Regions from separate parts of the Haloimpatiens massiliensis genome, predicted to be linked through region 2. Evidence: a T-box and tRNA genes for the amino acid it is inferred to sense, from the RefSeq annotation. Region 2 holds a T-box; the other holds one or more tRNA genes.
The links. The T-box of region 2 lies ahead of C1715_RS17560 (methionine--tRNA ligase). A T-box ahead of a tRNA ligase gene usually reads a tRNA of that ligase, here a tRNA-Met.

Region 1 (6,443 bases), on a different contig from region 2:
AAAAACAACCCTTTATGTGTGTTTTAGTATAAATTACCTGTACTTTTATTTAAGCCCCACTGAACTCCAATTTCTAGCATATGATATTTTTAATATAAATCATACACCTTTGACACCATTATAGTCATATCATCCCTAACCTTGCCCTTATTTAATTTCATAGATTGCTCCATAAGTCCTTCAGCAACTTCTCTAGGATTATTACTATTGATTCTTTCTAAATATTTAATTACCCAATCATTTCTACCTACATTTTCACTATTATAATCTACCACACCATCTGTAACCATTACAATCATATCTCCATTATTAAGTTTACATTTTTTCAAATCTGCATCCACCTTATCTAATATTCCAATAGGCAAACTTTTAGACTCTATGGTTTTTACTCTATTAGATTTTTTTATAAAAGTTGAGGCCGCTCCAACTTTTATAAATTCTGCTTCACCAGTATATAAGTTTATATTTCCCAAATCTACAGTAGAGAATTTTTCCTCTTCGTAAAACTTTAATGACATAATAGAATTAACCGCATTAATAGAGGTATTTTCACTAAATCCTGAGTTCATAAAATTTTCAATCATTTCTACTACTGCTGTGCTTTCCTCACTAGCCTCTGGGCCAGATCCCATTCCATCACTTAATAACATTATATAGTTTCCATCATTACCTTTCCCAAAACTATAACTATCTCCATTATATTCTTCTCCATCCTTGCACCTTCTCTTTACATAGGAGGATATATGGTATTTAGGCATCTCTTTAAAGTTTACAGTACATTGTCCTGTGTTATTGTCTATAAAACATCCCTCTTCCTCTATACACATACTTCTTCCAGTAACCTCATCTATCAAAGGCAATATTTCTTTAACACATTTTTGTTTGCTTGTACAACTATCCATAGTCAATTTTACAGCACTGCGCCCGTTTTTGTCTAAGAAGCATGTAACATCACTATATTTTATATTTTCCTTATTTAATATTCTTATAACTTCACGCTCTAAAGTAACATTAAAATGAACCCCGTATGCAAAGTCATCAGTAGCTTCTTTTATAGACTTTGCCATATTACTTATCTGATCTGATAATATCTTTCTTCCTTCCTGTAATCTTACATTTAAAAGCTCACTTATTATATAATTATTTCCTATTTCCTCCGTGTTCTTTAATAAAAATTCTTTGTTTATGCACTTTCTATCAATTTCTTTTGGAATTATCTTTCGCCCTTGTTGATAGTTTTGTATCAGTTCTCCAAAAGCAGAATAAGTATAGTGCAATTCTCTTTTCCAACACATGCCCTTCATACTGCAATTGCTACAAACCCTATCAGCTAAATTTTCTATCAAAGATGCACTTTTATTTTTCATACTCAAGTTTTCATTTTTGGATAAATGAGCCAAAGTATCTGACATATTATTAAGTACTGTTGAAAAACTATTTAATCTTTTTTCAAAAATTTTTTTAACCTTTTCAATATACTCTTCACTAATATACTTTTCCTTTTCTTCTCTATTAACCTCTAAACTCACCCTCTCATAAAAGCTCCTTGGTATTAATAAAAAAATTGTAGCAGCTATTATAGGCTCTATAAGTTTAAATTGCTGAACACTTTTAGAATAAACCGTCACTATAAAAAATGTTATTATAAATGCCAAAGACGTAGCCCATCTACCCATTTCTCTGAAAGCCCCTCCTATTAAGGCACACAAACCATAAATACTAGTATATATGCTTATATCCTTTGCTCCTAATCCTATGACTGCTCCAAGTGCTACCCCTGTAGCAGACCCAATACCACTTCCACTTACATAAGTTAAAATAGATATAAATGTCAATGACAATACATTCCATAAAGATATGTTTCGTATTTTTATTCCATAAGTACCCGCTAATACCAAGGATACAAATATAGCCATAGTTATTAATTCTTCACTGTTATATAGATGTTTTGTATTTAATTCTTTAAAGCATAAAATAGAATGATCAATAATAAAATATAATGGAATGATACACGCCATTTCTAAAAAACAAAACAATAAAGTTGTTCCCATGGGTTTTTTTAATATAAACAGCTGGTACATAATAAATTCTAAGAGTATTATGCTACACGTAACTATAACCTTTTTACTTCTACTAATACTTTTTAAGCAATAAAATATTACAGTTACCAGGGATATAGCTATTAAATATTTTCCTATTCCCTGTAATGAATTATGTATCCAAACATAACCTAAAACACTTCCAGCACAAGGGAACAAGAATACATAATCCTCAAAGTAGCACAACATAGCTATAAGCAATGCAATGCCAAAAGGAGCCATAAAATTCATTATAGTAACTCTGCTCATAAATAAAGCTATAATGAAACTAATTACCCCTTTCAGTATTACATTTAAATTTAAACTTTTTTTGTTTTCTTCCTCCTTCTGCACTCCAGATACTCTTTGGTATGGAAAAACATTAACACCGTATTGCATATTCACCCTCCCCAACCTTAATTAATAAATTAATTATAGCAAAATTGAGTGGTAATAATTGTCAATATATCTGTCTAAAACAAATTTCTTTAAGACAATAAAAAACATAAATTGGTAATTTTCTTCCATTATTTGTAATATGTATTGCTATATTATTATTGCCTCTATACTGGTTTTTAATATAAATTCTTAAGCTATATGTCATTTTAGACGTTACTTTTTTTTTAATAAACAAACTATATAAAAAAGTCGTTATATATACTCTTTTGATATGATTTAGGGAAATTTTTTTGTTAAAAGAATTTAAGAAATGTAAAGTTCTTAGAAACTAAAAAACCTCACAAAAATGTGAGGTTTCTTGGTAGCGGAAATAGGACTTGAACCTACGACACTTCGGGTATGAACCGAATGCTCTAGCCAGCTGAGCTATTCCGCCATGTGGTTGCGGGGACAGGACTTGAACCTGTGACCTTCGGGTTATGAGCCCGACGAGCTACCAGCTGCTCCACCCCGCGACATTTGGTGCTGAAGACCGGAATCGAACCGGTACGGTGTTTTAGCACCGCAGGATTTTAAGTCCTGTGCGTCTGCCAGTTCCGCCACTCCAGCGAGTTTTTGCCTAATCTCAAGGACAGATTTTATTATATAGTATATATGAAGACATGTCAACAACTTTTTAAAATATTTTTAATTTCCATTTTAAAAAACTCAATTTTCCAACCCCAAACATTAGTGCCATTAGCCCATCACCATCAGCACTTGATATTGAAATATATAATTTGACCACTGCACTTTCGAACATAATTTTCAAGTTATACATTAGATAAATAAAGGAAATAAAAATATAATTTTTATTTTATAACTGCGAAAATTGAATTAACTATTGATCCCTATTAATTTATGCAGTATTAAAAAGCATCAACCATATTAATAAATATGACTATGCTATAAATAAAGGGCTATTAAAGTCTTTATTTATACTTTAATAAGCCCTTAGTATTCTTTTAAATACTACATACCAGAACCTCTTTTATTGCGGCCACCATTCTTCATATTTTGGTGCTTCTTTATGTCTTGGAATTTTTCCTCACTTTCCTTTAGAAACTTTGAGATTCTATCTTCAAAGTTTACAACTTCATTCTTAGCTTTTTCCTTTTGCCAGTCAATTTCTACTGGCCTAACAGTTTTTTTAACTGGATTAGCCTGCTTTATTGATAGGCTCATTCTTCCATTATCATCTATGGAAAGAACTTTAACTTTAACTTTTTCTTTTTCTTTTAGATGTTTACTTACATCTTTTACATATGATTCTGAAACCTCAGAAATATGTACTAGTCCTGTTTTGCCCTCCACTTCTACAAACGCACCAAAATTAGTAATATTTACCACTGTACCTTCTGTAATACTTCCTACTTTTAAGGTCATGTTAAAAAGACTCCTCCTTAATAAAATAATGTTCTATAGAAAATAATTTTGAAAACTAATTTAAACTACTTTGAACTTTCCTTAGATGAATTGTTGATTACAGGAGTCTCTCCTTTTTTAATAAAGTTTAATTTTTCACGTGCTATCTTTTCTATATAGCCATCACTTTTAGACATTTGAACTTGATCCTGTAATTCATTATTTTTTTTCTTAACTGCACTTAATTCCTGTTTCTTTTGATTCTTTTCTTCTTTAACTCTTCCTATTGTCACTTGTTGATTTACAAAAATACCAATCATGTAAACCACTAATATAGCCAGTATTATTTTTTTAAAACTAATCTTTTTTTTCATAACACATATCCTCTTCTTTTTAATAATATAGACTATATATATATTTTAAGTTGCTTTTACTTTTTATTCAAGGTATTTTTGTACTTTTTATTTTTTTTCTTTTTTTTTGAAAATGCGTAGGTAAAAACTCCAAATATATAACTAACATTATTTACCGTTATACGCAATATTTTTCCAATACCTCTGTTAGTTTTACTTGTGAATCTCAAAAAATGTTTACTAACTATCTTCAAATAAACAAATAAACCAAAGGCAATATAAATATAACAATAAAATCCCATATATGCATAATTTGTAATAAACAAAAATATAAAAACAATTATAGCAGCAAAAATCCAAAATAGCACATCTTGTATAAATACTATTATCTTATTATTACATCTGCCCCGTATACTTCTATACACATCAAATAAAACCCCTGTTAGCACCCCTGCTAGAATATTATATAAAAGTAATTCTAATTGAGAAATAGTAGATAATATCATATGCGTATTTACTTAAACAGCTTGCTTATAATGCTGTCATTATCCTTTTTCTTTTCTCTATTCATGTAAGTGCAGGAGTCAATAGTTCCAGCTATTACCAGTTCACCATTTTGGACATCTAATTTATTCATTTTTAAGTTATTTCCCTTTACTTTTAACTGTCCTAATTCGGTAGTTAAATCTATTTCTTCTTCGTTAAAACTTATTACTTCTTGGACACCTGTAAGACTTAATCTTTTTCTACTATCCAAATTTAAAATACTTTTATGTTCTTCTATTTTAATCTCTTTTCTTACCTCCATATTAAACCTCCTATAATCCTATAGTATCTATACTTAATATATGATTATAGGCTTATCATTAGTACAATTACTCTATTAATTCATACATTTCCTTAGCTGCTTCCTTTTTAACGTGTTCTGCTATATTAATTATTTTTGCTTTTAATTTACCGTTTGCAAATTCTATTTCTATTATGTCTTCTTCATTTACTTCAGTGCTTGGTTTAGCAACCTTACCGTTAATCCAAACTCGTCCACTTTCACAAGCTTCTTTTGCGATAGTTCTTCTTTTTATTATTCTTGATACTTTAAGGTATTTATCTAATCTCATTTAATTCTCCCCCTCATACATTAATTTATTAGTAATTCAACTTTCGCAGTTGAAAAATAAAAATATAAAATTTAAAATGAAGAATAAAGCTCTTTTAGAAACTAACTATAATTTGAAATTTACATGTAAGTAATAGGTAATAGCTAAGAAGTAAGAGTTAAAGATAAAACTCAAAGAGTTTTTTATAATTAATTTATAAGTAACAGGTAATAAGTAATAGTTATGGTGAAAATTCAGCTTTGCTGAATTTTTTAAAGAAACTCTTACCTTTTACCTATTAGTTCTTACCTTTTCACTCTTACTTCTTACTTTTTACCTCTTACCTACTCTACAAATTCTTATTTTACATTCTAAATTTTAAATTTAAAACCCTTATTAATCTAATGTAGAGCTTGAACTTTATGTGCAAAAGTTGAGTTAGCAAAATAATTATTTGCATACCTTTTATTAAAGAAAAAACCTAGATTTGCATCTAGGTTTTCCTTTATGTAGCCAATATTATCCAGTAATTATTTGTTTACTCTTTCTTTAAATTCTTTTCCTGCTTTAAATACTGGAACAGTTGATGCTGGAATTGTTATTTCCTCTTTAGTTCTTGGATTTCTTCCAACTCTTTCAGCTCTTTCACGAGTTTCAAAAGTTCCAAATCCTATTAATTGAACCTTTTCACCTTTTTCTAATGTTTCTTGTACGCTTTCTATGAATGCCTTTAATGCTGTTTCTGCATCCTTCTTAGTTAATTTACTTTTTTCTGCCATACTAGCGATTAATTCTGCTTTGTTCACCTTTGTTACCTCCTTAAATAATTAGAGTACGCTATTGAATAAGCATATTCTTCATTTTTTTTTAAATTCCTTCTAAATATTAAATTAATTTTTTAATAATTTTGCTTCATTCCAGAAATTGTCCATTTGCTCTAATGTCATTTCTTCTAAAGTTAGCCCATTTTCTATGGCTTTATCCTCTATATACTGGAATCTACTTATAAATTTATATATAGTATAATTTAAAGCATCTTCAGGGTCAATGTCAAGAATTCTAGCTACATTTACACAAGAAAATATTAAATCTCCCAGTTCTTCTTTTATTTT
Region 2 (6,443 bases):
TATAATATGACATCCTACAGTTAAAGGATTAAATCCATGTATATAAGCAGTTTCTAAATGATCTAATGCATTTGCCCTTTTACCAGTATAAAGTGTATTTGAATCTGTCAAAAACGGCTTTCCACCTAGCTCTTTTATTAATTTAACTACCTCAGCAGCATAATTAGGTCTTATATACGCTAGATTTCCTGGTTCACCAAAATGTATTTTTATAGCTGTAAATTTATCCCTAAAATCTATGTCTTTTATACCAGCCTGTATTAATAAGCTATTAAATTTGTCTATTAAATTTCTACCTGACTTTGTCCTCAAATCCATAAAGTAAACCTTTGACTTTTCCATACTTTATCACCCTCACCTATTAAATATTAATACAATTATACACCACTTTATAGTCATTGCAAAATAAGAATATTGTGATGTAAGTGTCATAAGAAAAATCTGTCTTTAAGGTAACAATAAATATATTTATTGTTACCTTAAAGACAGATTTTTCGTTTCATACGTACATTACTTATAAGGGAGACAGCCTACTAAAGGAGAATTTTCCTCCGCTATGCTACAGAAAATCTTTTATTGGTGACAGCCAGCCTAAATATTAAAGCTAAGATTTATACAAGCTAATGCCTTACGGAAAAATATATTAAATTTCTTAGCTATACTGAAATTTGACTTTCATGCTTTTTGAAGAAGTCCATACGAGGTTCCAAATATTTTAGTTTATGGTTCAAGGCATCTTCTATAAATGTGTATATTGGAGCAAATATATAATCCCAATTCCAAAGCTTTTCATTTACCTTTAGATATTCTCTTACCAATTCACAGCTACTTGGTACAATTGGATGAAGTAAGGTAATAGCAGTTCTTACAGCATGGAATGCATCTATTAATATTTGCTTACGTAGATTATCATCTCCATTACCATCTGCAATTTTCATGTTATTTGCCCAATACTTATTCATATTTCGAATATAGCTGTCTAAAACATAAATTACACTATGGAATTCGTGATTGTACATGTGTCTTTCATAGGTAATAATAGTTTCATTAGACTCTTCTATAATTTTGCTACTAACTTCTCCTACTGGTATGGTGCTATCATAATGTTTTTGTGCAGTGTAAAAACAAGAACGAACAAGTCTATTAAATACATTAGTCAATAAATTACCATCTTTTAAAACTGTATCTGGACCTTCTTTATCTTCTTCTGCCATAAATGCTTGCGGTGCAAAACTAACACTTTTCTTTGATAGTCCAAGGCTTAAAAAATGCATACGTAACTGTTCTGCTGTATAGTGCTCCAACAAATCTCTTGCCATAGGTGGCTTAATGGCACTACTACTGCTTGCCTTTTTATTCATAAATAATAGATGATTATTTGCAATTAAATGAGGAAGATAAATATGATGCCAATCTACTTTATCTTTACTATTAACACCTAACAATGCCATAAACATTGCCATCTCTGCAATTGCGTAAAAATAAATATTATCCTCACCTATAAATTGATACACCTTTGCCTCCTCAGAATGCCACCAGGTTTTCCATTCCTCAGAATCTCTGCCTATAGCTTCAAGATAAGTTTTAGTAAAAGAAATAGGTGCCCAAAGGGACTCTGGCCAAACCCAAAAAGTTAAATCCTTAAGATTATCTTTTTCAGGCACCTCAATACCCCATTCAACATTTCCTGATACCCTAAAAGGCACTAGTGTTTTACCTGTTCTAAAACGAATTCCCATTTTATCAAATACTTTTCTTGCCAAATCTCTATCATTAAGATTATCAAATACAAAAGTAATAGAGGGTTTCTTTGGCTCATCAATTATTGTGTGCTTGGGTAATTTCTCTTCTAAATCTGAAATACCTTCTAACTGCTTACGTTTAACATAAATAATTGGCTTCTTTAAAAATTCTTCAACAGTATTTAGTAAATACTTACGCCAATTAGAATGTGTTCTTAAATAATCTACTCTATCACTTAAAATGTCATTATACTCATCTAATTTAAAATACCAGTTGGTCACATCCCTTAATTCTGGTGTTTTACCTGATAAAATACTCTTTGGTTCTATGAGTTCACTTGGCATATATTGATGTCCTAAGGAACACTCATCAGCATAGCCATTATCTGAAGTACATCCTTCTATAGGGCATTTGCCAACTACTTGTCGTCCGTTTAAGAATACTTTAAAATCAGGATCATAAAATTGAGGGGAAGATAGCTTAACTAAATACCCACCTTCATATAGCTTGTTGAATACTTCTTCAGATATTTCCTTGTGTATTTCTCCAGCTCTATCAAGTGCAGAAGCCCCATATAGATTTAAGCTCATTTCATATTTATCTAGTACTTCTTTTTGTTTATTATGATTTTCACGAACATAATCTTCTATGGTATCCTTATAATTATTTTCATCTACAACTTTTCTATAGCTTGCTGAAATTGGTGAGCCATAGCAATCTGTTCCTGATACAAATATAACATTTTCTTCACCAATTCTATCTCGTAAAAACCTTGCGAAAACGTCTGCGTGTACAAAGACACCTCCTACATGGCCAAAATGTAATTCTTTATTACCATAGGGCATACCAGCAGTTACTACAGCTTTTTTAGGAAATATAGGTCTTTTTATTTCTCTTTTTTCCATAACAAACACTCCTTAAAATATAATTGCTGTTTTTTCAGTAAAAAACCGTAAAAAAAACACCTCCTACAATAAATTTGTAGGGGCGAATTATACCGCGTTGCCACCCTATTTCATTAATATGTCGCCATACTAACCTTATCAAGTACAAAATATACTCTAGTTCTGTAACGTGAACAAACGTCATAGCATCACTTATTTTAAAAATAAGATCCGTATGCAGCTCCGAGACTTGTTTCGTTAAATTTTCCACTGTTCCATCTCAGCACCTGAAACTCTCTGTAAGTTTACAAAATAACTACTTCTCTCTTCATTGCCTTCATTTTTTTAAAATTATAATAAATAAATATTTTTATGTCAAGTTTTAAGAAAATTGTGAAGCAATACATTGAAGAAAAATCTGATTTTAATTCCGTAATAAATGTATAATTTGGGACTGTTCACAATACGCCAAGAACTTCTAAATGTCCCACAGTTAAAGCCCCTAAAGCTTTCAAACTCACTCGTTCCTCGTTCAAACATGAAAGCTTCTTAACGGGTCTTTAACTGTGAGACATAAGAAGTTCTAGGGCTAGTTCAATAGTCCTAAATTCCACATTTATTACTACATTAAAATCAGATTTTTAGTTTAATATGTATGTGATTTGGGAGGAGAAGCCTACTAAAGGAGGATTTTCCTCCGCTATGCTATGGAAAATCTTTGATTTATAAAAAAGAGAGCGCTCATATTATTTTTTAGGCGTAACCTTTCGAAAAGTTATATGATACTTATGAAAATAAGATAATAGCTAAAATTTAATTCATTTTACCGTGAGGCATAGGGTTGTATAAATTTTAGTTTTAGTATTTTCGCTGGCTATCGCCAATAAAAGATTTAAGTTAAGCCAAAAAAGATAACATAATTTCACGTTGTGAAATTATGTTATCTTTTTTAAATTGTAAAATTTTTCGTAATGCAATGAAGAAAAATTATCCTTTACTAGCCCTCTAGCACACTGGCCATAAATTGCGTAGCAATTTATGGCTTACAGTGATGCAATTAGGGATGAAACTAATCCCATAATTCCTCCTAAAACTCCTCCTAGCCAAGTAATGGCACTAAGTTCCTTGCTAGCTATTTCTAAAATTATTTTTTCTGCAAAAACCACATCAAAGGAATTTATCCTTTCCTCAGTAATGCCAGCTATATCTAACGCTTCTATTACTGACTCTGCCTCATTTTCAATAAATCTATTATAAAGATTTTTTGTCATACCATAGGAATATTGTGTAATAGTATCTTCATGTCTCTTAAATATATTTTTAAGCGGCTTATGAAAAATAGACTTTATAAAATTTTCAATAATATTCAGAAGTTTTCCACAAAAAACTTCTCCAGATAGAATTTCATCTATTTTTTTGTGGATAAATCTGTTTAAATCTTCACTATATTCTTTATTTAATTTAATAATTATATCTCTTAAATTATTGTTATTTTTAATTTTATCTTTAAATATATTCTCTAAAGACTTTATATTTTCTTCTTTTGTAAATTTATCACTAATTAGATTTCCTATAACTCTTGCAGTTTCCTCTTTTCCTTCTTCAGAAGAATTTACAAGTACATCATTTAAATCCTTTTCTAAAATTTTATCTACTACTTCCCCTAATAACACTATAATTTCTTGTTTATTTTCTTCCTTAGCTATAAAATCATTTAAAATATTCATAGCCTTTTCATGTAGCGATTCCTTATTTAAAAACATAGCTATCATAGGATTTAAATTTTTACTTATAGCCTCTTCAATTATATCCTTTATTTTTGCTTGAGCTTTTTCACTATTTAACATTTCTTCTATTGAAGCACAAATATTATCTTTTTTATTATACATGTATACTTTTAAATTGTTTACTGCACTCTGGGGAATAACATCTTTTATCTTTTTAGAACTCTCTTCTAATTTTTTTAATTCTTTCATCAGTATATTATTTAATTTTTCTTCCATTTTCCCACTGTTTTTGTATTGTAAAGCTGCAGATAGTAATTTTTCATTTATTTTATTATAAATACCACTTTCAGTTAAAACTTCTGTACTCTTATTTAAATTTTCCTCTATGTACTCTTCTATATATTTAACCATAGCATTTTTTGATTTTTCATTTCTTATACTATTTAATATGTATTGGTTTAAATTTACACTTAGATAACTGCATATTTCATCTGATTTTCCATCTGAAAATTCTTCAACCAATTCACCTAATGTATTTTCTGAGTCTTTTAAACTTTCAACTTTATTGAAAACCCATGCTTCTAATTTCTTATTTATCTTTTCACTACATAGGGATTTAACCATAGTTTCCTTTGTAAGCAAGTGATTTCCTATAGCTTCCCCTACACTTTTAGCTATTCTGCTTTTTTCCTTAGGTATTAATCCGGGAGTAAAAGGTACTTTAAATCCTAAAAATTTCTTTTCTTCATAAGGCCTAAAAAGCATTTTTATTGCTAACCAATTAGTAATATATCCTATTATAGCTCCTGTTAACGTCGTTATTAAAACTTTCATAATTTTAATTTCTCCCCTTTACTTCTGTATATTTCTCATGTTTTTTATTATATATGTTTTTAAGTTTTCACTACAACAAATAATTTTAGTACATTTAATGATTTTAGTAAATGCCTAATTAATAATACTTTAATCCCTAAACAACTATATAATAAAAATTTAAAATTTTATATTCAAGTAGTAACAAAAATTATCAATTGCAGATAATACTACAAATTAAACATAAAGAAAACTTTCTAGTTTTTTTATACAGTATTATGGATAAATTAAGATAAAATAAATTAAGGATAAGTTTATATTTAACTTATCCTTAATCTAATATTTATTTTTATAAAGTGAAAAGCAAAATTTAATTTTTTATTTCAATTAAATATTAGGTACATGAAAATAAATAACAAGTCAAAGATGCTGGTATATTTTGTGTCAGACAAGGAAACAGGTTCCACCGCTAGTAGAACTATCGTTGGGTTCTGCTGACGCAGTATGACGCAAAATAGACTAGCATACTGACTTGTTATTTATTTGAATGTGCCTTATATTGAAGTTATTCACAGGAATATATTTCTTTATGAGTGTTATCTTTCATTAAAAATATCTTTTCAATTTCTTCACTTATTATAGAACTTATATCCCCTTCATAACTGAATTTTACACCTATCCCACAATTAGAACTTAATTTCCTTGGCACAGGCATCATCTCACTTGGTATTTCATTTTTAACTAAAAATCTATTGTATTTTACTGCTCCTGAATGAGTAAAAAATACCGCAATATATTCCATAAATTATTTCCTCGCTGTAATTACAAAATCCTCTTCTTTTTCTTTTACGTCAACGTTATATCCAGCATTTTTTAAGAATCTTTGAACATTTCCCTTGGCTGTATTATTATCCACAATTATTTCTATTCCTTTAGGACTTTGTTCTATTCCTTTTTTAGCCATTAAAACTGGTTGTGGACATGACATTCCTCTAGCATCAATCTGCATTTACACTCACATCTCCTTTTGCCTTAAAATTCATGGATTTTTCCATATTGAAATAAGACACTGTAAGAACTACTATAAATCCTATAATTACTGCAACTTTACCATTTGGAGTAGGACCCTTTCCACTGGAAGCTAATGAGAAGTTATGGCAGAAAGCTGCTCCTACTAACATTCCCAATACTGCCATTACAGAATCTATATTTCCTTCAGCAGATAAAATTAATTGTCTTAAAGGACATCCTCCTAAAAGTACTGAGCCCCATCCGG

Region 1: it encodes a tRNA-Met, which carries the amino acid that the T-box ahead of C1715_RS17560 (methionine--tRNA ligase) is inferred to sense. The anticodon was not compared.

Annotation. Positions count from the first base shown of each region.
Region 1 covers NZ_LT854637.1:328,221-334,663, reverse strand. Annotated here, with positions in the region: gene spoIIE (stage II sporulation protein E) at 90-2,477, opposite strand; tRNA gene C1715_RS04675 (tRNA-Met) at 2,837-2,913, opposite strand; tRNA gene C1715_RS04670 (tRNA-Met) at 2,917-2,992, opposite strand; tRNA gene C1715_RS04665 (tRNA-Leu) at 2,998-3,086, opposite strand; gene C1715_RS04660 (S1 domain-containing RNA-binding protein) at 3,489-3,902, opposite strand; gene C1715_RS04655 (FtsB family cell division protein) at 3,968-4,255, opposite strand; gene yabQ (spore cortex biosynthesis protein YabQ) at 4,312-4,740, opposite strand; gene yabP (sporulation protein YabP) at 4,749-5,042, opposite strand; gene C1715_RS04640 (RNA-binding S4 domain-containing protein) at 5,110-5,352, opposite strand; gene C1715_RS04635 (HU family DNA-binding protein) at 5,862-6,137, opposite strand; gene yabN (bifunctional methyltransferase/pyrophosphohydrolase YabN) at 6,222-6,443, opposite strand, start outside.
Region 2 covers NZ_LT854640.1:1,990,793-1,997,235, forward strand. Annotated here, with positions in the region: gene C1715_RS17555 (DUF362 domain-containing protein) at 1-342, opposite strand, end outside; gene C1715_RS17560 (methionine--tRNA ligase) at 657-2,648, opposite strand; T-box leader at 2,724-2,968, opposite strand; gene C1715_RS17570 (DUF445 family protein) at 3,671-5,188, opposite strand; gene C1715_RS17575 (putative Se/S carrier protein) at 5,733-5,969, opposite strand; gene C1715_RS17580 (sulfurtransferase TusA family protein) at 5,973-6,176, opposite strand; gene yedE (YedE family putative selenium transporter) at 6,166-6,443, opposite strand, start outside.